4 regions of the Citrobacter freundii complex sp. 2025EL-00176 genome follow, and region 4 is predicted to be linked to each of the others. Evidence: predicted binding sites of a transcription regulator. Region 4 holds the regulator's gene; each other region holds the start of a gene.

Region 1 (5,194 bases), on a different contig from region 4:
AACAACAAGAAACTTATTCGACGCCTTTACTACGCAGGTAATCTTCGTAGTTACCGGTGAAGTCGATCACGCGCTCCGGCGTAATTTCAATCACACGGGTTGCCAGAGAACTGACGAACTCACGGTCGTGAGAGACGAAGATCAACGTGCCCTGATACATTTCCAGCGCCATGTTCAGCGACTCAATTGATTCCATGTCCAGGTGGTTGGTTGGTTCATCCATTACCAGAATATTTGGTTTCTGCATCATCAGTTTACCAAACAGCATGCGTCCTTTTTCACCACCGGAAAGCACTTTTGCAGGCTTCTTGATATCATCCTGGCTGAACAGCAGACGACCGAGGAAGCTACGCACAACCTGCTCATCATCGCCTTCTTGTTTCCACTGACTCATCCATTCGAAAACCGTCAGATCGTTTTCAAACTCATATTCATGATCCTGCGCGTAGTAACCGACCTGCGCGTTTTCGGACCACTTCACGGTACCGTTGTCCGGCTGCAAAGCGCCAACCAGCGTTTTCAGCATGGTAGATTTACCCACGCCGTTAGCACCAATGATGGCAACCTTTTCCCCCACTTCCAGCAGCAGGTTGAAGTTTTTAAACAGCGGGCCTTCATCAAAGCCTTTCGCCAGTGCTTCCACTTCCAGCGCGTTACGGAACAGTTTCTTATCCTGCTCGAAGCGGATGAACGGGTTCTGACGGCTGGACGCTTTCACTTCGTCGAGCTTGATCTTGTCAATCTGACGCGCACGAGAGGTCGCCTGACGAGATTTCGATGCGTTAGCGCTAAAGCGGCTGACGAAGGATTGCAGGTCGGCAATCTGCGCTTTCTTCTTGGCGTTATCGGCCAGCAGACGTTCACGCGCCTGGGTTGCCGCCGTCATGTATTCGTCGTAGTTACCTGGGTACACACGCAGTTCGCCGTAGTCGAGATCCGCCATGTGCGTACAGACCATGTTCAGGAAGTGACGGTCGTGCGAAATGATGATCATGGTGCTGTCACGTTCGTTCAGCGTCTGCTCCAGCCAGCGGATGGTGTCAATATCCAGGTTGTTCGTTGGTTCGTCGAGCAGCAGAATATCCGGGTTAGAGAACAGTGCCTGGGCCAGAAGCACACGCAGCTTCCAGCCGGGTGCGACTTCGCTCATCGGGCCGTAATGTTGTTCTACCGGGATACCCACGCCCAGCAGCAGTTCGCCCGCACGCGCTTCCGCAGAGTAGCCGTCCATTTCACCGTACTGAACTTCGAGGTCAGCCACTTTATAGCCGTCTTCTTCGCTCATTTCGGCCAGCGCGTATATACGATCGCGCTCCTGCTTCACTTCCCACAGTTCACCATGACCCATGATTACGGTGTCAAGCACGGTGAACTCTTCAAAGGCGAACTGATCCTGACGCAGCTTACCGATGCGCTCATTCGGATCGAGGGAAACGTTACCCAGCGTCGGTTCGAGATCACCGCCGAGAATTTTCATAAAAGTGGATTTACCGCTACCGTTCGCGCCAATCAGGCCGTAACGGTTGCCGCCGCCAAATTTGACGGAAATATTTTCAAACAGCGGCTTACTGCCGAACTGCATGGTGACGTTGCTGGAAACTAACACTGGCGTATCCTGAAAGAGAAAGAAATATGTGACAAACCGCTTATTATGCCATAAGTCTACGATAAGATCGCCCCTTCATGCTGAAGGGCTAAAGTGAAAGCAAAAGGAAAAAAATGTGATTTAGTACACATCCGAATTCCTTGTTGCTCAGATTGCACATATAATGCGTGCCCAACACTACATAAATCTCAACCCACTGGCCTGCCTGGCACTGAATCTCGCATACATGAAGATGAATATGAAATTGACAACGCTTTTCGCGGCGGCACTTGCGGTAGTTGGTTTTTGCAACACTGCCTCAGCCGTCACGTACCCGCTGCCTACCGATGGTAGCCGTTTGATTGGCCAAAACCAGGTCATCACCATTCCTGAAGGCAATACCCAACCGCTGGAGTATTTTGCGGCAGAATATCAGATGGGTCTGTCTAACATGCTGGAAGCGAACCCTGGCGTGGATACTTTCCTGCCGAAGGGCGGCACCGTACTGAACATTCCTCAGCAATTGATCCTGCCGGATACCGTGCATGAAGGTATTGTTATCAACAGCGCTGAAATGCGTCTGTACTACTACCCGAAAGGCACCAACACCGTTATCGTTCTGCCGATCGGTATCGGCCAGTTAGGCAAAGACACGCCGATCAACTGGACCACCAAAGTAGAACGTAAGAAAGCGGGCCCAACCTGGACGCCAACGGCGAAAATGCATGCGGAATACCGCGCTGCGGGCGAACCGCTGCCAGCCGTGGTTCCGGCAGGTCCGGATAACCCGATGGGCCTGTACGCACTGTATATTGGCCGTCTGTATGCTATTCACGGTACCAATGCTAACTTCGGCGTTGGCTTACGTGTCAGCCACGGTTGCGTCCGTCTGCGTAACGACGACATCAAATTCCTGTTTGAAAATGTGCCGGTCGGCACTCGCGTACAGTTTATCGATGAGCCGGTGAAAGCCACTACCGAACCAGACGGCAGCCGTTACATCGAGGTGCATAACCCACTGTCCACCACTGAAGCACAGTTTGAAGGCGGGGAAATCGTACCGATTACGCTGAACAAGAGCATTACCAGCATCACCGGTCAGTCTGACGTCGATCAGTCCGTCGTTGAGCAGGCGGTACAGAACCGTTCTGGTATGCCGGTTCGTCTGAACTAATCTGCTATACATGCCCGATGGTGCTACGCTTATCGGGCCTACCAACGCAGTAGGCCGGATCAGGCGCCAGCCGCCATCCGGCGCCCCACATCAATTACATCACCTGCAGCAAACCATACCCTACCAGTCCCGCCCATATCAGCATCGGCAGCGAATACCAATGAAAACGCCACCAAATCCGTCGGTCGTTTGCCATGCGTAAAGCGATAAGATTTGCCAGCGATCCCGGCAGCAGCCCGAAGCCGCCCACATTAACTGCCCAGGCCAGCAGCAGCGTCGGCGGAACGTAGTTCAGCAACAAAATTGTACTGGGCACATTACTGATAAACTGCGACAGGCCAATGGCCGTCAACCAAAGACCCGGCGCAGAGAGCGTGCCAATCTGGTGGGTTATCCCCTGCAAGGCCGGTAGCTGCGTCAGCAAATGCACATCAATGAACATCGCCATAAACACCAGCAGCAGCGTCCAGTCCACGCTGAGAATGACGCGACGCGCCAGAACCATGAACCCCGCCGCCACAATCGCCAGCCCCCACAGCTCTTGTTTTAACTCCAGTGCCGCCAGAAAGATGAGATACAGCGCCAGACAGCTCCACACCAGGCGTGGTTGCCAGTCCGGCGCGCGCGTACCGGTATGATAGTGCAATGCTTTGTTTGGGAAACTGAACCAGCAAAGCACCACCAGCGTCAGCATCATGGCACCCGCGAGCGGCGCCATCTGCCAGGTAAACGCGGTAAATGACAACCCGGAGCGTCCCCACATCAGGATATTTTGCGGATTGCCTATTGGCGTCAGCAACGATCCGGCGTTCACCGCCAGCGCCTCAAAGATAATCAGGCGATTCACCGGAATGGCGCACAATTTTTTCAGGGTGATGGTCAGCGGGACAACAATAAATAACGCAACATCGTTAGTCAGAAACGTCGACAGCAGCGCTGCCGCCAGCACCATGAATATCGCCAGTTGGCGTTCTGTGTGAAAACGGCGGGTCATCTTGCGCCCTAACACGTCGAAGTAACCGCTTAACTCCACACCTTTGGTCAGTAGCATCAGGCCGCTAAGCGTAATGATGGTGTGCCAGTCAATCGCGCCAGGCCATGACCGGGGCGTAAATGGCGTGAACACGCTCAGTACAACCCCGACGATGATTAACAGCTGGAAAAAACGATCGCGCTGCAAGGCGCGTAGTAAAGGAAAACTCATTCAGAGCCAGTTCCTTGCTGTTGCGTAAAACGGCTAAAAGCCTCCAGCGTTTCCTTACTGACGTGGTGCTCCATTCCCTCAGCGTCACGCCGGGCAATTTCCGGGCTGATACCTAACATCAACAGGAAATTTTCCACAATCTGATGCCGCTCTCGGCTCTCCTGGGCCAGGCGTTCGCCTTCTGCGGTTAAAAACACCCCGCGCCAGGGGATCATTTCAATCAACCCGACTGAAGCAAGGCGCTTCAACATTTTGGCAACCGTCGGCTGGGAAACCCCGAGTCGGGCAGCCATATCCACCTGGCGCGCTTCACCCACCTCAATAATGAGATCGGAAATCAGCTCTACGTAGTCATCAATCAGCTCGCGGCGATGCGCCTCCCGGACCTGACGAAATCCTTCAACGTGTTCTTCGACATTCACCAATTGCGTCACTTTTTTTGTTGTTGGCATACCTGCGCGACGACTCATTCTGCTTCCTCGTTACTGTGACGCGTTAACGGCATCTGATTAGAGAGCGCTCATTGTAAACCAGAGTTGCCTGGGCACAAAAAATTAACGTTTTAGCAATAGCTATATAATATAGCCTGTGCTATATCTGTATATAATAAAGACATCCCTCAAGGACTGATGGGATCGTGAAGTCAGGAGGTTTATATGAATGAATTTAAGAGGTGTATACGCGTGTTTAGCCACTCTCCCTTTAAAGTACGGTTGATGCTGATCTCTATGCTGTGCGACATGATTAACAGCAAACCAGAGCAGGATAAACCTTCAGGAAAATAATGCGGCGTCGCGGTACGCCGCTCCCTTCCCCTGCTGTCAGCTGGGTACAGTAGTGGTTTTCGTCCCAATAACCCTGCTTTTTGTCAGTTTTGCCACCTCTCTCGCAAAACAATTTCCTTGTAGTAGTTGACCTTCTCTCATGCACACTCTATCTTTTCGCAGCCCTGCGTATATTGCGGCTCGCGGATGCGGACCCTATCCCTCTTCTCGCTCTCTCAGGCAGGCAATGACCCTTAACGCCAGGGTAAGCACATGGCGTTTTTGCATTAGTGGCGTATGAATTTAACCCTCAAAGATTCAATCATTGCTCGTAGCCGGGCCATTAGTCCGTGGACTGGCCTCTATTTCTTGCAGTCTATGCTGATCAACCTGGCGTTGGGCTATCCGCTTAGCTTGCTCTACAGCGTTGCTTTCACCTGTATATTAATACTGCTGTGGCGCAGCGC
Region 2 (5,194 bases), on a different contig from region 4:
TCCTTAGCAGGCAAGTAGTTTATCAGTGTGATAAATCCATAATGGTGATAAGCATCAAAAGTCTTCCTCTCCCGCACAGAGAGAGGAAGAAAGTATTAGCTGCGCAAACCGCGTCCACGCTGGATCAGGTACCAGCACAGCAAATAAAACGCTGCGATGAACACCACCAGCACGCCAAACGTGGTGACCAGCGGAACATCATGGATACCCAGGAAACCGTAGCGGAACCCGCTGATCATGTAGACAATTGGGTTCAGGTGCGACAGTCCCTGCCAGAACGGCGGCAGCAGCGTTAACGAATAGAACACGCCCCCTAAATAGGTCAGCGGCGTCAGTACGAAGGTTGGGATCAGGCTGATATCGTCAAAGGTTTTGGCAAAGACCGCGTTCAGCAGACCGGCCAGCGAAAACAGTACCGCCGTCAACACCAGCGTGAGCGCTACAAAGACCCAGGAGTGCACCTGGAACGGCACGAAGAACAGTGAAATAGCCGTTACGAGGATCCCTACGCACAGGCCGCGCGCCACGCCGCCGCCGACAAAGCCCGCGATAATGACGTGCGTCGGTACCGGAGCAACCAGCAGTTCTTCAATATTGCGTTGAAACTTGGCGCTAAAGAATGACGATGCCACGTTAGCGTACGAGTTGGTGATCACCGCCATCATAATCAGCCCCGGCACAATAAATTGCATGTAGCTAAAACCATGCATTTCGCCGATACGCGAGCCAATCAAATTACCAAAAATAATAAAATAGAGCGTCATGGTGATGACGGGAGGAACCAGAGTCTGGACCCAGATACGCATAAAGCGGTGGATCTCTTTCGCCCAGATGCTTTTCAGCGCAACCCAATAAAGCTGCATCATGCGCGATCTCCTTGTTTTTCATGCACCAGAGAAACAAACAGTTCTTCCAGTCGGTTCGCTTTGTTACGCATACTCAATACCTGAATACCCTGGGCGCTCAGCTGTGAGAACACGCTGTTAACCCCTTGCTCACGCAGAACTTCCACTTCCAGCGTCGAGGTATCAACCAGACGATACTGATACCCTTCCAGTTTTGGCAGCGGACTTTTTGGCGCCAGATCGAGAATAAAGGTCTCGGATTTCAGTTTAGAGAGCAGGCTCTTCATGGAGGTATTTTCCACCAGCTCGCCGTGCTGAATAATACCGATATTGCGGCACAGCATTTCCGCTTCTTCGAGATAGTGGGTGGTCAGAATAATCGTGGTGCCTTTGTCGTTTAAATCTTTTAAAAAGCCCCACATTGAACGACGTAACTCAATGTCGACGCCCGCCGTTGGTTCATCGAGAATCAACAGCTTTGGCTCATGCATCAGCGCGCGCGCGATCATCAGACGACGTTTCATCCCACCGGAAAGCATACGCGCACGTTCGTTACGCTTTTCCCACAAGTCGAGCTGTTTTAGATATATTTCGCTACGCTTAACGGCTTCTTTATGCTCAACGCCGTAGTAACCTGCCTGGTTGACCACGATCTGCTGCACGGTTTCAAACGGGTTAAAGTTAAACTCCTGCGGCACCAGCCCAAGCTGACGTTTAGCGTTAACCGTGTCTTTATCGAGATCGTATCCGAAGACGCTTACCCGTCCGGAAGTTTTATTCACCAGCGAACTGATAATGCCGATGGTGGTGGATTTACCTGCGCCATTAGGTCCCAAAAGCGCATAAAAATCACCCACTTCGACTTGTAAATCTATGCCGCGTAGCGCCTGCACGCCACCGGGATAGGTTTTCTTAAGTTCTTGAAGTTCCAGAGCAATGGTCATGGTTTTTTACTTACCTTACGTTCTGACATTTTATATATAGTTTAATTAATGCTGGAGTTACCCTATATTAGCCCATCGAATTTATCTGGCTTCGGGTCGTACAACTCCATGAAAGACATAGATACACTCATCAGCAACAATGCACTATGGTCAAAGATGCTGGTAGAAGAGGATCCCGGATTTTTTGAAACGCTGACACATGCGCAGAATCCACGTTTTCTATGGATTGGATGTTCCGACAGCCGCGTTCCCGCTGAACGATTGACCGGTCTTGAACCGGGCGAATTATTTGTCCACCGTAATGTCGCCAATCTGGTTATTCACACCGACCTGAACTGCCTCTCAGTGGTTCAGTATGCGGTGGATGTGCTGGAAGTGGAACATATTATTATTTGTGGCCACTACGGATGCGGCGGCGTCCAGGCGGCGATTGAAAATAAAGAACAGGGGCTGATTGATAACTGGTTACTGCACATTCGCGATATCTGGTTTAAACACAGCTCACTGCTGGGCGAAATGCCGCAGGAACGCCGCATGGACACCCTGTGCGAACTGAATGTCATGGAGCAGGTCTATAACCTGGGTCATTCAACGATTATGCGATCGGCCTGGAAGCGCGGTCAGAAAGTCACGATTCACGGCTGGGCCTACGGTATCCATGATGGCCTGCTGCGCGATCTCGACGTCACCGCCACCAGTCGCGAAACGCTGGAGCAGCGCTATCGCCAGGGTTTATCTAACCTCAGCCAGAAACACTGCAACCATAAATAATGTGACATTGCCGGGAGGCGGCTATGCCTTACCCGGCCTACAAACCTGCGCCGTAGGCCTGATAAGCGAAGCGCCATCAGGCACTCCAGCCAATTACTCGTCCAGCAGCACCACTTTGCCAACGTACGGCAGATGGCGATAACGCTGAGCATAGTCAATGCCGTAGCCGACCACAAACTCATCTGGAATAGAGAATCCGATAAACTCGACCGGGACATCAACTTCACGACGGGAAGGTTTATCCAGCAGCGTACAGATAGCCAGGGATTTCGGCTCGCGCAGGCTCAGAATCTCACGCACTTTAGACAGCGTGTTGCCGGAGTCGATGATGTCCTCGACAATCAGCACGTCCTTGCCACGAATGTCTTCATCCAGATCTTTCAGGATCTTAACATCACGCGTGGTAGACATTCCGCTGCCATAACTGGATGCAGTCATGAAATCGACTTCGTGGGAGACATGCACTTCACGGCACAGGTCCGCCATAAACATAAATGAGCCGCGTAACAGACCAACCAGCACCATATCGCTGCCGCTGTCCTTATAACGTTCGTTAATCTGACGTCCCAGTTCAGCAATACGCGCTTTGATCTCCGCTTCCGGGATCATGACTTCAACAGTATGTTTCATATCTCTAACCATATGATTTAAAAACAAATCACTCAATGCTTACTTTTAATAAGCGAGCATCTAAGCGCAAGGCACGCAGTATACCAGCAAAAGCATTCATACGCGGCATCTGTTGATAAAGTTCATAATGTGACAATCGTCACGCGTTTTAACTCCTATAATTAACTGCTATTAAAGAAATAACACCTGTGATGGTATTTTTTATGGCAAATAACAACGTACGATCCCAACGACTTATCGTGACACTGAGTGCTCTGTTCGCGGCACTTTGTGGACTCTATCTCCTGATTGGCGGAGGCTGGCTGGTCGCCATCGGTGGCTCCTGGTATTACCCGATAGCGGGCCTGGCCATGCTCGGCGTGGCCTTCCTGCTATGGCGGAGTAAACGCTCCGCGCTTTGGCTGTATGCCGTCCTGCTTCTCGCCACCATGGTTTGGGGAGTGTGGGAAGTCGGCTTTGATTTCTGGGCATTAACACCGCGTAGCGACATCCTGGTCTTCTTCGGTATCTGGCTTATCCTGCCGTTCGTCTGGCGTCACCTGATCGTCCCTTCCAGCGGTGCGATAACGGCGCTGGTCGTCGCACTACTGATTAGCGGCGGGATCCTGACCTGGGCGGGTTTCAACGATCCGCAGGAAGTACACGGCACGCTGAGCGCGGAGACCATCCCGGCCGAAGCAATTTCACCGGTGGCCGACGAGGACTGGCCCGCTTACGGGCGTAATCAGGAAGGTCAACGCTACTCACCGTTAAAACAAATTAACGCCGACAACGTACATCAATTGAAAGAAGCCTGGGTATTTCGTACCGGTGATTTAAAACAGCCGAACGATCCGGGTGAAATCACCAATGAAGTCACGCCAATCAAAGTTGGAGATACGCTCTATCTGTGTACCGCCCACCAGCGTCTGTTTGCGCTTGATGCGGCGAGTGGTAAAGAGAAGTGGCATTTCGATCCCCAACTCAATACCAACACCTCTTTCCAGCACGTGACCTGTCGCGGCGTTTCTTATCATGAAGCACGTGCCGATAACGCCAGCCCGGAAGTGGTTGCTGACTGTCCGCGCCGCATCATCCTGCCGGTGAACGATGGCCGTCTGTTTGCCCTGAACGCAGAAACGGGCAAGCTGTGCACAACCTTCGCCAATAAAGGGATCCTCAACCTACAGACCAACATGCCGGATACCACGCCGGGTCTGTATGAACCGACGTCACCTCCCATCATCACCGATAAAACCATCGTGATTGCCGGGTCGGTGACCGATAACTTCTCCACCCGCGAAACCTCCGGCGTTATCCGTGGCTTCGACGTGAATACCGGTAAGCTGTTGTGGGCGTTCGACCCAGGCGCCAAAGATCCCAATTTCATCCCGTCAGATGAACATACGTTCACCTTTAACTCACCAAACTCCTGGGCCCCGGCGGCCTACGACGCGAAGCTGGATCTGGTGTATCTGCCGATGGGCGTCACCACACCGGATATCTGGGGCGGTAACCGCACGCCGGAGCAGGAACGTTATGCCAGCGCCATCCTGGCGTTAAATGCCACGACCGGGAAGCTGGCCTGGAGCTATCAAACCGTTCACCACGATCTGTGGGATATGGACTTACCGGCGCAGCCGACGCTGGCGGATATCACCGTTAAAGGGCAGAAAGTCCCGGTCATTTACGCCCCGGCGAAAACCGGTAACATCTTCGTGCTCGACCGCCGTAATGGTGAACTGGTGGTCCCTGCCCCGGAAAAACCGGTGCCGCAGGGCGCAGCCAAAGGTGATTACGTCAGCAAAACCCAGCCGTTCTCCGACCTGAGTTTCCGTCCGCAGAAAGATTTGAGCGGCGCGGATATGTGGGGGGCCACCATGTTCGACCAGCTGGTGTGTCGCGTGATGTTCCACCAACTGCGTTATGAGGGCATCTTCACCCCGCCTTCGGAGCAAGGCACGCTGGTATTCCCCGGCAACCTGGGCATGTTCGAATGGGGCGGCATCTCCGTTGATCCCAACC
Region 3 (5,194 bases), on a different contig from region 4:
GGAACGTACCAAAGGAGTATTTCGGTAGCGTACGGCGATGGTCGATTTTCAGCGCGTAGTCCAGCAACTGGCGTACCGGTTTCAGCGAGGTGGCGGTATTCACTATCGGCGCGAACGGGGTGGATACACTTCCCATTAAATCCGTGTGGCTTAAAACAAAATTACGCAGCGATGGACGCGTGGTGTCATATTTGGCGCGCGCGCGCTGAATGATATCGCCAATTTTCACATCTGACGGACACGCCACTTCGCAGCGCTTACAGTTGATGCAGTATTTCAGCGCGTCGTCGTATAACGCGCCATCTTTCAGGCGCAAGCGTTCGCCGTCCGGTCCGGCCTGTTTTGGGCCAGGGTATCCCGGATTGACGCGGCTTACCGGGCAGGCGGTGGTGCACACCGTGCATTTGATACAACTTTCAAAACGTGTGTCGCTCATTGCTGTCCTCCTGCACGTTTCGCAATGTCATGTGCGGCGTGTAAGGCGCTGATTGCGCATACGCCGCCTCCGCAACCCTCGGCAATAGGGTCAAAACCACCGAGAACAGAACCGATGGCATACATATTCTCTACCGTTTTTCCTGCCAGCGACGGGCGCAGCGTAGCATCGGTTGTGACGCCAAACTGTTGCCACGGTTGCGGATCGAAGACGTCACGCTGATACCACTCGGCGCGGGTGGCGGTTTGCTGTACATCCAGTCCGAGGATCGGTTCATGGATGGCTTCGCGCGTGGCGACCAGACCGCTGCTGAAGAAGCTGCCGCTGGCGAGTACGGCGAAGCGTGGACGCAACGGGATATCGGCATGGTTACGAGTCCAGACTTCACTGACTACACCGTCCTGACAGGTGATTTTCTTCACTTCATCACCCGGCATCCAGACGCCGCCCTGGCGCACAAACTGGCGCTGTAATTTGTTATGCAGACGCATACCCAGTACCGAAGGCGGTAGAGTCGGTAACAGCGTCAACGAGCAGGGAAGGCGCTCGTTAAGCCAGTGCCAGAGGCGCTCATCCGCCAGGCCGAAACAAGCTGGCATAATGATCATGTCGCAGGTTTTTGCCAGTGGCAGTAAAGCATCATAGAGCAACGACCATTTATCTTCGTTGTCCAGCAGACGCGCAATATTGACAGCGCGAAACTCGGTTGGGTTATCACGCAGGACATCCAGCTCAGGCAGATCGATTTCTGCCGTCTCGACGCTGAGATTGCGCTGGCGCAGCGAGGCCGCGGCGAGATGCGCCTGAAAATCCAGTAAACCGCTGATACCGACAACGCAGATACGCTGTGCGGACAGTGGCCACACCGGAACTTCTGGGGAACTTAACCAGGTTGAACGCAGGGTTCCCAACGGGGTTACACGTTGATGTGACTGGCGTACCTTGCCCTGCAAATGCGTTCCACACTCTTCCAGCAGATCCTGCGCCTGCTGGGCCAGCTCCAGGACGTTTTGTGTTCCGATGGTGCTATACGGATGCGTGGGCGCCTGAGTACGCAGCGCATTCAGACCGGCTTCTATCTCCACCACCGGTTGACCATCGGGCAAGTTGCTGAGCAAATCCAGTGAGCCGGAGGAAAAATGCAGGGCGCTTTGGCCGCGCGTGACAATCGTGCAGCGCAACCCGCTTTTTTGCAACTGCAGGCCGCACAGCAGTCCGGCCAGGCCGCCGCCGATAATGACGGTATCAAATTTCATCCTGGTGCTCCTTTTCCAGACCGCACAATCCCTGATAGACCCAGCGCGTGAATTCGCTTTCGCGCAGCGCATCTCCCCAGGCGATAGGCTGCACGCCTTTCCAGCGCTCATTGAGGAAATCGGAAAGCTGGGTGATAGATTGCGCAGCGGTGGTGACATTAAAACGTTGCAGCAAACCTGCGGCGCGGCAGGCGCACAATTCGCCCTGGCAGGTCCCCATACCAACGCGGGTACGGCGACGTAAATCGAGCAGGCTGTTGACGGTTAGGTTCTCGACGGCGTATTGCACTTCGCCCGCGGTGACCGCTTCACATTCACAAACCAGGCTACGGTGCTGACGGCCTTCGCTAAGCCACGCCGGGGTGCGATCGCCGTGACGGTAGACTGCCGAGCCGCGCAACGGCGCGGGCAACGAAATTACGCGTTTCAGCGTGTGCTCGGTGGATTCCTGCGAGCCGGGCAGCGCGGTGTCCGCCGTGGTGCAAGGTTGAGAATTGCCCAGCTTACGGCAAACGGCATCGGTGGCCCATTCCGCCATCAGACGGTAGGTCATCAGTTTGCCGCCGGTAATGGTGATAAACCCATCCAGTCCGTCACGTTCGGCGTGATCGAACAGCACAATACCGCGGCTGACGTTACGACCGCTTGGATCGTCGTCGCTGGCGACCAGCGGTCGCACGCCTGAGTAGGCGCGTAAAATGCGCGTTTTCGCCATAATGGGCGCCAGTTTCTCGCCCTCACGTAGCAGAATATCGACCTCTTCGGCGGTGACGCGGTTGCTGTCGATATCGTCGTAGTCAATGTGCTGCGAGGTGGTGCCGATGAGCGAAATGGTATCGCCAGGCACCAGAATATCGGCGTCAGAGGGTTTACGGCAGCGGTTAATGACATGCTGGTTTATGCGATGATCCATAATCAGCAGTGAACCTTTGGCCGGGAACATCCGGATACTCAGATCGGCATATTCGGCAATGCGCTGGCCCCAGATCCCGGCGGCGTTTACCACCACCGGCGCATGCAGGGACTGCATCTCACCCGTCAGATGATTGCGCACGTTAACGCCGCAAACCGTTGTCCCTTCACGAATCAGTCCCGTCACTTCATGCGCCGTTAAGATAACCGCGCCATGCTCACGCGCATCCAGCATGTTGGCGGCGGTTAAGCGGAAAGGATCGACCGTACCGTCCGGCACTTTGACTGCGCCAATCAACTGTGGGTTGACGGCGGGTTCGATAATGCGCGCCTGCTTAGGGTCAATCGCTTCTGCGCGAATACCGGCCTCTTCACAGGCGCGAATAAAGGTAGCCTGGAAGGAGAGCTCATCCTCCGGCAGGGTAATAAACAGACCGTCCGTCGGCTCAACGCAATGACGGGCGATACGTTTCAGAATCTGGTTTTCGCTGATGCACTCACGGGCAGATTCAGCGTCGGTGACGGCGTAGCGTGCACCGCTGTGCAGCAGGCCATGGTTACGTCCGGTCGCGCCCGTGGCGATATCGTGGCGTTCCACTAAGATGACGCGCAACCCGCGCAGCGCACAGTCGCGTGCGATCCCTGCACCTGTTGCTCCTCCACCAATGATAATCACGTCACTTGTTTGCGAGTCGCGAGTTTTCATTGTTTTTCCTCACAGTTCGTTTTTTATCATTTAGCCACATAAAAAACATGGATTGTTTGATTTCGCGCATAATCGCTCATTATTCGAAAATGAAACGTGATTCCGTGCGCCTTTATGAACATTTGTCATAAATCTGTAACAATATGTGCTGCGTTTCACATTTTTGTTATGTATCTTTCCTTAACATCGCGGCCACACTGGGAGCGGTAGGGTAGTAATGACGAACTGCAGTGTTTACTTCGAATGAAAGACGGCCACGGAGGCTACACTATGTTGAGTATTTTTAAACCAGCGCCACATAAGGCGCGTTTGCCTGCTACGGAGATCGACCCGACATATCGTCGATTGCGTTGGCAGATTTTCCTGGGGATTTTCTTTGGTTATGCCGCGTACTATCTGGTACGTAAGAACTTCGCCCTGGCGATGCCATATCTGGTTGAGCAGGGTTTCTCTCGTGGCGATCTGGGTTTTGCCTTATCTGGTATCTCCATCGCTTACGGATTTTCGAAATTCATCATGGGGTCCGTTTCGGATCGCTCGAATCCGCGCGTTTTCCTGCCAGCAGGTTTGATTCTGGCTGCTGCAGTGATGTTGTTTATGGGCTTTGTGCCGTGGGCGACATCGAGCATTGCGGTAATGTTTGTGCTGCTGTTCCTCTGCGGATGGTTCCAGGGGATGGGGTGGCCGCCGTGTGGCCGTACCATGGTGCACTGGTGGTCGCAGAAAGAACGTGGCGGCATTGTTTCCGTCTGGAACTGTGCGCACAACGTGGGCGGCGGTCTGCCTCCTCTGCTGTTCCTGCTCGGTATGGCCTGGTTCAATGACTGGAAAGCGGCGCTGTATATGCCTGCTTTCGGTGCGATCGTTGTCGCGCTGTTTGCCTTTGCTCTGATGCGTGATACGCCGCAATCCTGTGGTCTACCGCCTATTGAAGAGTATAAGAACGACTACCCGGACGATTACAACGAGAAAGCGGAAGAAGAGCTGACTGCGAAGCAGATCTTCATGCAGTACGTACTGCCAAACAAACTGTTGTGGTACATCGCTATCGCCAACGTGTTTGTTTATCTGCTGCGCTACGGCATCCTGGACTGGTCACCGACCTACCTGAAAGAAGTGAAGCATTTCGCACTCGATAAATCATCCTGGGCCTACTTCCTGTATGAATACGCGGGTATTCCGGGCACGCTGCTGTGTGGTTGGATGTCGGATAAAGTCTTCCGCGGCAACCGTGGTGCGACCGGCGTGTTCTTTATGACGCTGGTGACTATCGCGACCATCGTTTACTGGATGAACCCGGCAGGGAACCCGAACGTTGATATGGCTTGTATGATTATCATCGGCTTCCTGATCTACGGCCCGGTTATGTTGATCGGCCTGCACGCGCTGGAACTGGCACCGAAAAAAGCGGCGGGCACGGCGGCAGGCTTTACCGGACTGTTCGGTTATCTCGGCGGTTCTGTGGCGGCGAGCGCCATTGTCGGCTACACCGTTGACTTCTTCGGCTGGGACGGCGGTTTTATGGTGATGATTGGCGGTAGTGTGCTGGCGGTGATTCTGCTGGTGGTCGTCATGATTGGCGAAAAACGCCATCACGAAGAAATGCAGCTGAAACGTAACGGGGGCTAATTAATGAAAACCACATTGAAAAGTCTCAGCGTGGCGCTGATGCTGGCAGGTATGGTTGTTAGCAGCGCGGCGGTCGCCGCCGATAAAATCGTGATTGCGCATCGTGGGGCAAGCGGTTATTTACCGGAGCATACGCTGCCCGCGAAGGCGATGGCCTATGCTCAGGGCGCGGATTATCTGGAGCAGGATTTGGTGATGACCAAGGATGACCATCTGGTCGTCCTGCATGACCACTATCTGGACCGCGTCACCGAT
Region 4 (5,194 bases):
CTGCAGCGGCGAGCCAAATCGTCTCAACCGTATTTATCATTCTGGTGAAACAGAAGATGGCACCTGGTTTTTACATTGGCTGGAGCGTGAGTTTGGTCGTGTGCCGACCGCGGCGGTAGGCTATTCACTCGGCGGGAACATGCTGGCCTGCCTGCTGGCCAAAGAAGGCAACGACATTCCCATTGATGCAGCGGTTATTGTCTCTGCGCCTTTCGTGCTGGAAGCCTGTAGTTACCATATGGAGAAGGGGTTCTCACGCGTCTACCAGCGCTATCTGCTCAATCTGTTGAAAGCTAACGCCTCGCGTAAGCTACAGGCCTACCCGGGTTCGCTGCCGGTGAGTCTGACCCAGTTGAAATCCCTGCGTCGCATTCGTGATTTTGACGATCTGATCACCGCCAAAATCCACGGTTTTGCCGATGCTATAGACTATTATCGCCAGTGTAGCGCCATGCCATTGCTTAATCAGATCGCCAAACCGACGCTGATTATCCATGCCAAGGACGATCCGTTTATGGATCATCACGTGATCCCTGAACCGGAAAACCTGCCCTCACAGGTGGAGTATCAGTTGACTGAACACGGCGGACACGTCGGCTTTATTGGCGGCACGCTGCGCCGCCCTGAGATGTGGCTGGAATCCAGAATTCCCGACTGGCTGACAACGTATCTGGAGGCGTCATCATGATTATCCCCTGGCAAGACATCTCCCCGGACGCGCTGGACAATCTGATTGAAAGCTTTGTCTTGCGCGAAGGCACCGATTATGGTGAACATGAACGCTCGCTCGAACAAAAAGTCGCCGACGTCAAACGCCAACTACAATCAGGTGAAGCCGTGCTGGTGTGGTCCGAACTGCATGAAACGGTCAACATCATGCCGAGGAAGCAGATTCACGAGTAATCCGTAGCCGACGGCCGACTATAATAAAAAATCAACCAATTCATGGAGTTGTTATGTCTGCCAAACATCCGGTGATTGCGGTAACAGGATCCAGCGGCGCGGGGACCACCACCACCAGCCTCGCGTTTCGTAAAATTTTCGCGCAGTTAAATCTGCGCGCCGCCGAGGTGGAAGGTGACAGTTTTCATCGCTATACCCGTCCGGAAATGGACATGGCGATTCGCAAAGCGCGCGATGCCGGGCGGCATATCAGCTATTTCGGTCCTGAAGCCAATGACTTTGGTCTGCTGGAACAAACCTTCATTGAATACGGCCAGACGGGAACAGGTCAGTCGCGCAAATATCTGCATACCTACGATGAAGCCGTACCGTGGAACCAGGTTCCGGGGACGTTTACCCCCTGGCAGCCATTGCCTGAACCGACGGATGTCCTGTTCTATGAAGGGCTACACGGCGGCGTCGTCACTCCACAGCAAAATGTGGCCCGGCATGTCGATCTTCTGGTCGGCGTGGTGCCGATCGTTAACCTGGAATGGATCCAGAAGCTGACCCGCGATACCAGCGAGCGTGGACACTCGCGTGAAGCGGTGATGGACTCGGTTGTGCGCTCAATGGACGATTACATCAATTACATCACGCCGCAGTTTTCCCGTACGCACATTAACTTTCAGCGCGTGCCCACCGTCGATACCTCAAACCCTTTTGCAGCCAAGAGTATTCCGTCGCTGGACGAAAGCTTTGTGGTGATTCATTTTCGCAATCTGGAAGGGATCGACTTTCCGTGGCTTCTGGCCATGCTGCAAGGCTCATTCATTTCCCACATCAATACATTAGTCGTGCCTGGCGGCAAAATGGGTCTGGCGATGGAATTGATTATGCTGCCGCTGGTCCAGCGTCTGATGGAAGGCAAAAAGATAGAGTGATGTATGGGATGTGCCCGATGGCGCTACGCTTATCGGGCCTACAAATCAGTATCGTTCTGTAGGCCGGATAAGGCCACGCCGCCATCCGGCGTCATGTGTTACGCAGCAACCACTTCATAGGAGTGGGTAATATTCACCGCTTTTTCCAGCATCAATGCCACAGAACAATATTTTTCCGCCGAGAGATCGACGGCACGGGAGACCGACGCATCTTTCAGATCGTGGCCGGTGACGATGAAATGCAGATTGATGTGGGTAAACAAACGCGGCGCTTCTTCACGGCGCTCAGAGGTGAGTTTCACTTCGCAGTTGGTCACATCCTGACGTCCCTTTTGCAGGATCGACACCACATCGATCGCGCTACAACCACCCGCGGCCATTAATACCATTTCCATCGGGCTCGGCGCTTTATCACCGGAGTTACCGTCCATCAAAATTTGGTGGCCAGAGGCGGACTCTCCGAGGAAGGTTAACCCCTCAACCCACTTTACACGCGCTTGCATATTTCGTAACTCCAATGTTTCAATTTTCCTGACAGATTACGCGTACATAACAATTCTCGCAACGGAAGGCGACCTGCGTCATGCTGAAGCGAGACACCAGGAGACACACGGCGAAAGCTATGCTAAAACAGTCAGGATGCTACAGTAATACATTGACGTACTGCATGTATGCAGAGGACATCACATTACAGGCTGCAGTCTATTTTTAGTAGCCCCCTTCCCAGGTAGCGGGAAGCACATTTTTGCAAACCCAGAGGCAGCGTCGTTTTCTGGCTCTGGAGACAGCTTATAACAGAGGATAACCGCGCATGGTGCTTGGCAAACCGCAAACAGACCCGACTCTCGAATGGTTCTTGTCTCATTGCCATATTCATAAGTACCCATCGAAGAGCACGCTGATTCACCAGGGTGAAAAAGCGGAAACGTTGTATTACATCGTTAAAGGCTCAGTGGCAGTGCTGATCAAAGATGAAGAAGGGAAAGAAATGATCCTTTCTTATCTGAATCAGGGCGATTTTATTGGTGAATTAGGCCTCTTTGAAGAAGGCCAGGAACGTAGCGCTTGGGTACGGGCCAAAACCGCATGTGAAGTCGCTGAAATTTCCTACAAAAAATTTCGCCAATTAATCCAGGTCAACCCGGATATTCTGATGCGCCTGTCTTCTCAGATGGCTCGTCGCCTGCAGGTCACGTCTGAAAAAGTAGGCAACCTTGCCTTCCTCGACGTCACCGGTCGTATTGCCCAGACTCTGCTGAATCTGGCAAAACAGCCTGACGCGATGACTCACCCGGACGGTATGCAGATTAAAATCACCCGTCAGGAAATCGGCCAGATCGTTGGCTGCTCCCGTGAGACCGTTGGTCGTATTCTGAAGATGCTGGAAGATCAGAACCTGATCTCCGCTCACGGTAAGACCATTGTCGTTTACGGCACGCGTTAATCCCGTCGAAATGGCGCGCTACCCGGTAGCGCGCCATTTTTGTTTGCTCCGATGTGGCGAAGACTGATTTATCACCCCGAGATCAACTACGCACTACGACAGACCCTGGTGCTGTGTTTACCTGTGGCTGTCGGTCTTATCATTGGTCAGCTTCATCTGGGGCTTCTGTTTTCCCTCGTACCTGCTTGTTGCAATATTGCCGGTCTTGATACCCCGCATAAACGTTTTTTCAAACGTTTAGTTATTGGCGCGTCGCTGTTTGCCGGTTGCAGCCTGATCATGCAGTTACTGCTGGCGCAAGCTATACCGCTGCCGCTCATCCTCACCGGCCTGACGCTGATTCTTGGCGTAACCGCCGAGCTAAGCCCGCTGCATGCGCGACTGCTGCCAGCCTCACTCATCGCGGCAATTTTCACGCTAAGCCTTGCCGGGAACATGCCCGTCTGGGAGCCATTGCTGATCTATGCACTGGGTACGTTGTGGTACGGTCTGTTCAACTGGTTCTGGTTCTGGATGTGGCGTGAGCAGCCGCTGCGCGAATCGCTCAGCCTGTTGTACCGCGAATTAGCCGATTACTGTGAGGCCAAGTACAGTCTGCTGACCCAGCATGCCGATCCAGAAAAAGCGCTGCCTCCGTTGCTGGTTCGTCAACAAAAAGCGGTGGATCTGATTACCCAGTGCTACCAGCAAATGCATATGCTGTCGGCGCATCACAATAATGAATACAAACGGCTGTTGCGTGCCTTTCAGGAAGCGCTCGATTTGCAGGAGCATATTTCGGTGAGCCTGCATCAGCCGGAAGAGGTGCAAAAACTGGTTGAGCGAAGCCACGCGGAACAGGTGATTCGCTGGAACGCGCGCACCGTTGCCGCCCGCCTGCGCGTACTGGCCGATGATATCTTGTATCACCGCTTGCCGACCCGTTTCTCCATGGAAAAGCAGATTGGCTCTCTGGAGAAAATCGCCAACCAGCATCCGGACAATCCGGTAGGACAGTTTTGCTACTGGCACTTCAGCCGTATTGCCCGTGTGCTACGGACCCAGCGCCCGCTGTATGCCCGTGATTTAATGGCGGACAAACAGCGGCGGTTGCCGTTGATCCCGGCGCTGAAAAACTATCTGTCGTTGAAATCCCCGGCGCTGCGTAACGCTGGACGCATTAGCGTCATGCTGAGTATCGCCAGCCTGATGGGCAGCGCCTTACATCTGCCTAAACCTTACTGGATTTTGATGACCATCCTGTTCGTCACGCAAAATGGCTATGGGGCGACCCGGGTGCGTATTTTGCATCGCTCGGTGGGTACACTCGTCGGACTGGTGATTGCGGGCGTCACATTGCACTTTCATATTCAGGAAGGTTTCACGCTGGCGGGCATGTTGCTGATAACGTTAGGCAGCTATCTGATCATTCGCAAAAACTACGGCTGGGCCACCGTTGGCTTTACGGTTACGGCGGTATACACCCTGCAGTTGCTGACGCTGAACGGAGAGCAATTTATCGTGCCGCGGTTTGTCGACACGGTGATTGGCTGCTTAATCGCCTTCGGCGGCACGCTCTGGCTGTGGCCGCAGTGGCAGAGCGGCCTGTTGCGTAAGAACGCCCACGATGCGTTAGAAGCCGATCAGGAGGCCATTCGCCTGATCCTCAGCAACGATCCGCAGGCCACGCCGCTGGCGTATCAACGCATGCGGGTCAATCAGGCGCATAACACGCTGTTTAACTCACTGAATCAGGCAATGCAGGAGCCAGGATTCAACTCGCACTATCTGGCGGATATGAAACTGTGGGTCACGCACAGCCAGTTCATCGTTGAACACATCAACGCGATGACCACGCTGGCAAGGGAACATACGATGCTGACGCCGGATTTGGCACAGCGGTATCTGGAATCCTGCGAAATTGCGCTTCAGCGCTGTCAGCAGC

What was found. The regulator CRP, encoded in region 4, controls carbon source genes, mostly activating them, when cyclic AMP is high. The targets are predictions, from matches to a motif close to ATGTGANNNNNNTCACAT.
Region 1: a site for CRP is predicted at 1,720-1,737, ahead of ldtB (L,D-transpeptidase). Genes of this name have one in related genera too.
Region 2: a site for CRP is predicted at 3,318-3,335, ahead of hpt (hypoxanthine phosphoribosyltransferase). Genes of this name have one in related genera too.
Region 3: a site for CRP is predicted at 3,454-3,471, ahead of glpT (glycerol-3-phosphate transporter). Genes of this name have one in related genera too.

The regions. Positions count from the first base shown of each region.
Region 1 covers NZ_JBRYHT010000001.1:153,179-158,372, reverse strand. Annotated here, with positions in the region: gene ACVXHP_RS00790 (ABC-F family ATPase) at 14-1,606, opposite strand; gene ldtB (L,D-transpeptidase) at 1,839-2,759, shown strand; gene ACVXHP_RS00780 (anion transporter) at 2,854-3,963, opposite strand; gene mntR (manganese-binding transcriptional regulator MntR) at 3,960-4,433, opposite strand; gene mntS (manganase accumulation protein MntS) at 4,620-4,748, shown strand; gene ACVXHP_RS00765 (phosphoethanolamine transferase) at 5,025-5,194, shown strand, end outside.
Region 2 covers NZ_JBRYHT010000006.1:184,388-189,581, reverse strand. Annotated here, with positions in the region: gene ACVXHP_RS14190 (ABC transporter permease) at 96-866, opposite strand; gene ACVXHP_RS14185 (ABC transporter ATP-binding protein) at 863-1,789, opposite strand; gene can (carbonate dehydratase) at 1,898-2,560, shown strand; gene hpt (hypoxanthine phosphoribosyltransferase) at 2,654-3,190, opposite strand; gene ACVXHP_RS14170 (glucose/quinate/shikimate family membrane-bound PQQ-dependent dehydrogenase) at 3,394-5,194, shown strand, end outside.
Region 3 covers NZ_JBRYHT010000021.1:43,208-48,401, forward strand. Annotated here, with positions in the region: gene glpC (anaerobic glycerol-3-phosphate dehydrogenase subunit GlpC) at 1-436, opposite strand, end outside; gene glpB (glycerol-3-phosphate dehydrogenase subunit GlpB) at 433-1,692, opposite strand; gene glpA (anaerobic glycerol-3-phosphate dehydrogenase subunit A) at 1,682-3,310, opposite strand; gene glpT (glycerol-3-phosphate transporter) at 3,581-4,939, shown strand; gene glpQ (glycerophosphodiester phosphodiesterase) at 4,943-5,194, shown strand, end outside.
Region 4 covers NZ_JBRYHT010000008.1:63,386-68,579, forward strand. Annotated here, with positions in the region: partial or broken gene ACVXHP_RS16070 (hydrolase) at 1-688, shown strand, start outside; gene ACVXHP_RS16075 (YheU family protein) at 685-903, shown strand; gene ACVXHP_RS16080 (phosphoribulokinase) at 957-1,826, shown strand; gene ACVXHP_RS16085 (OsmC family protein) at 1,925-2,329, opposite strand; gene crp (cAMP-activated global transcriptional regulator CRP) at 2,638-3,270, shown strand; gene ACVXHP_RS16095 (YccS/YhfK family putative transporter) at 3,322-5,194, shown strand, end outside.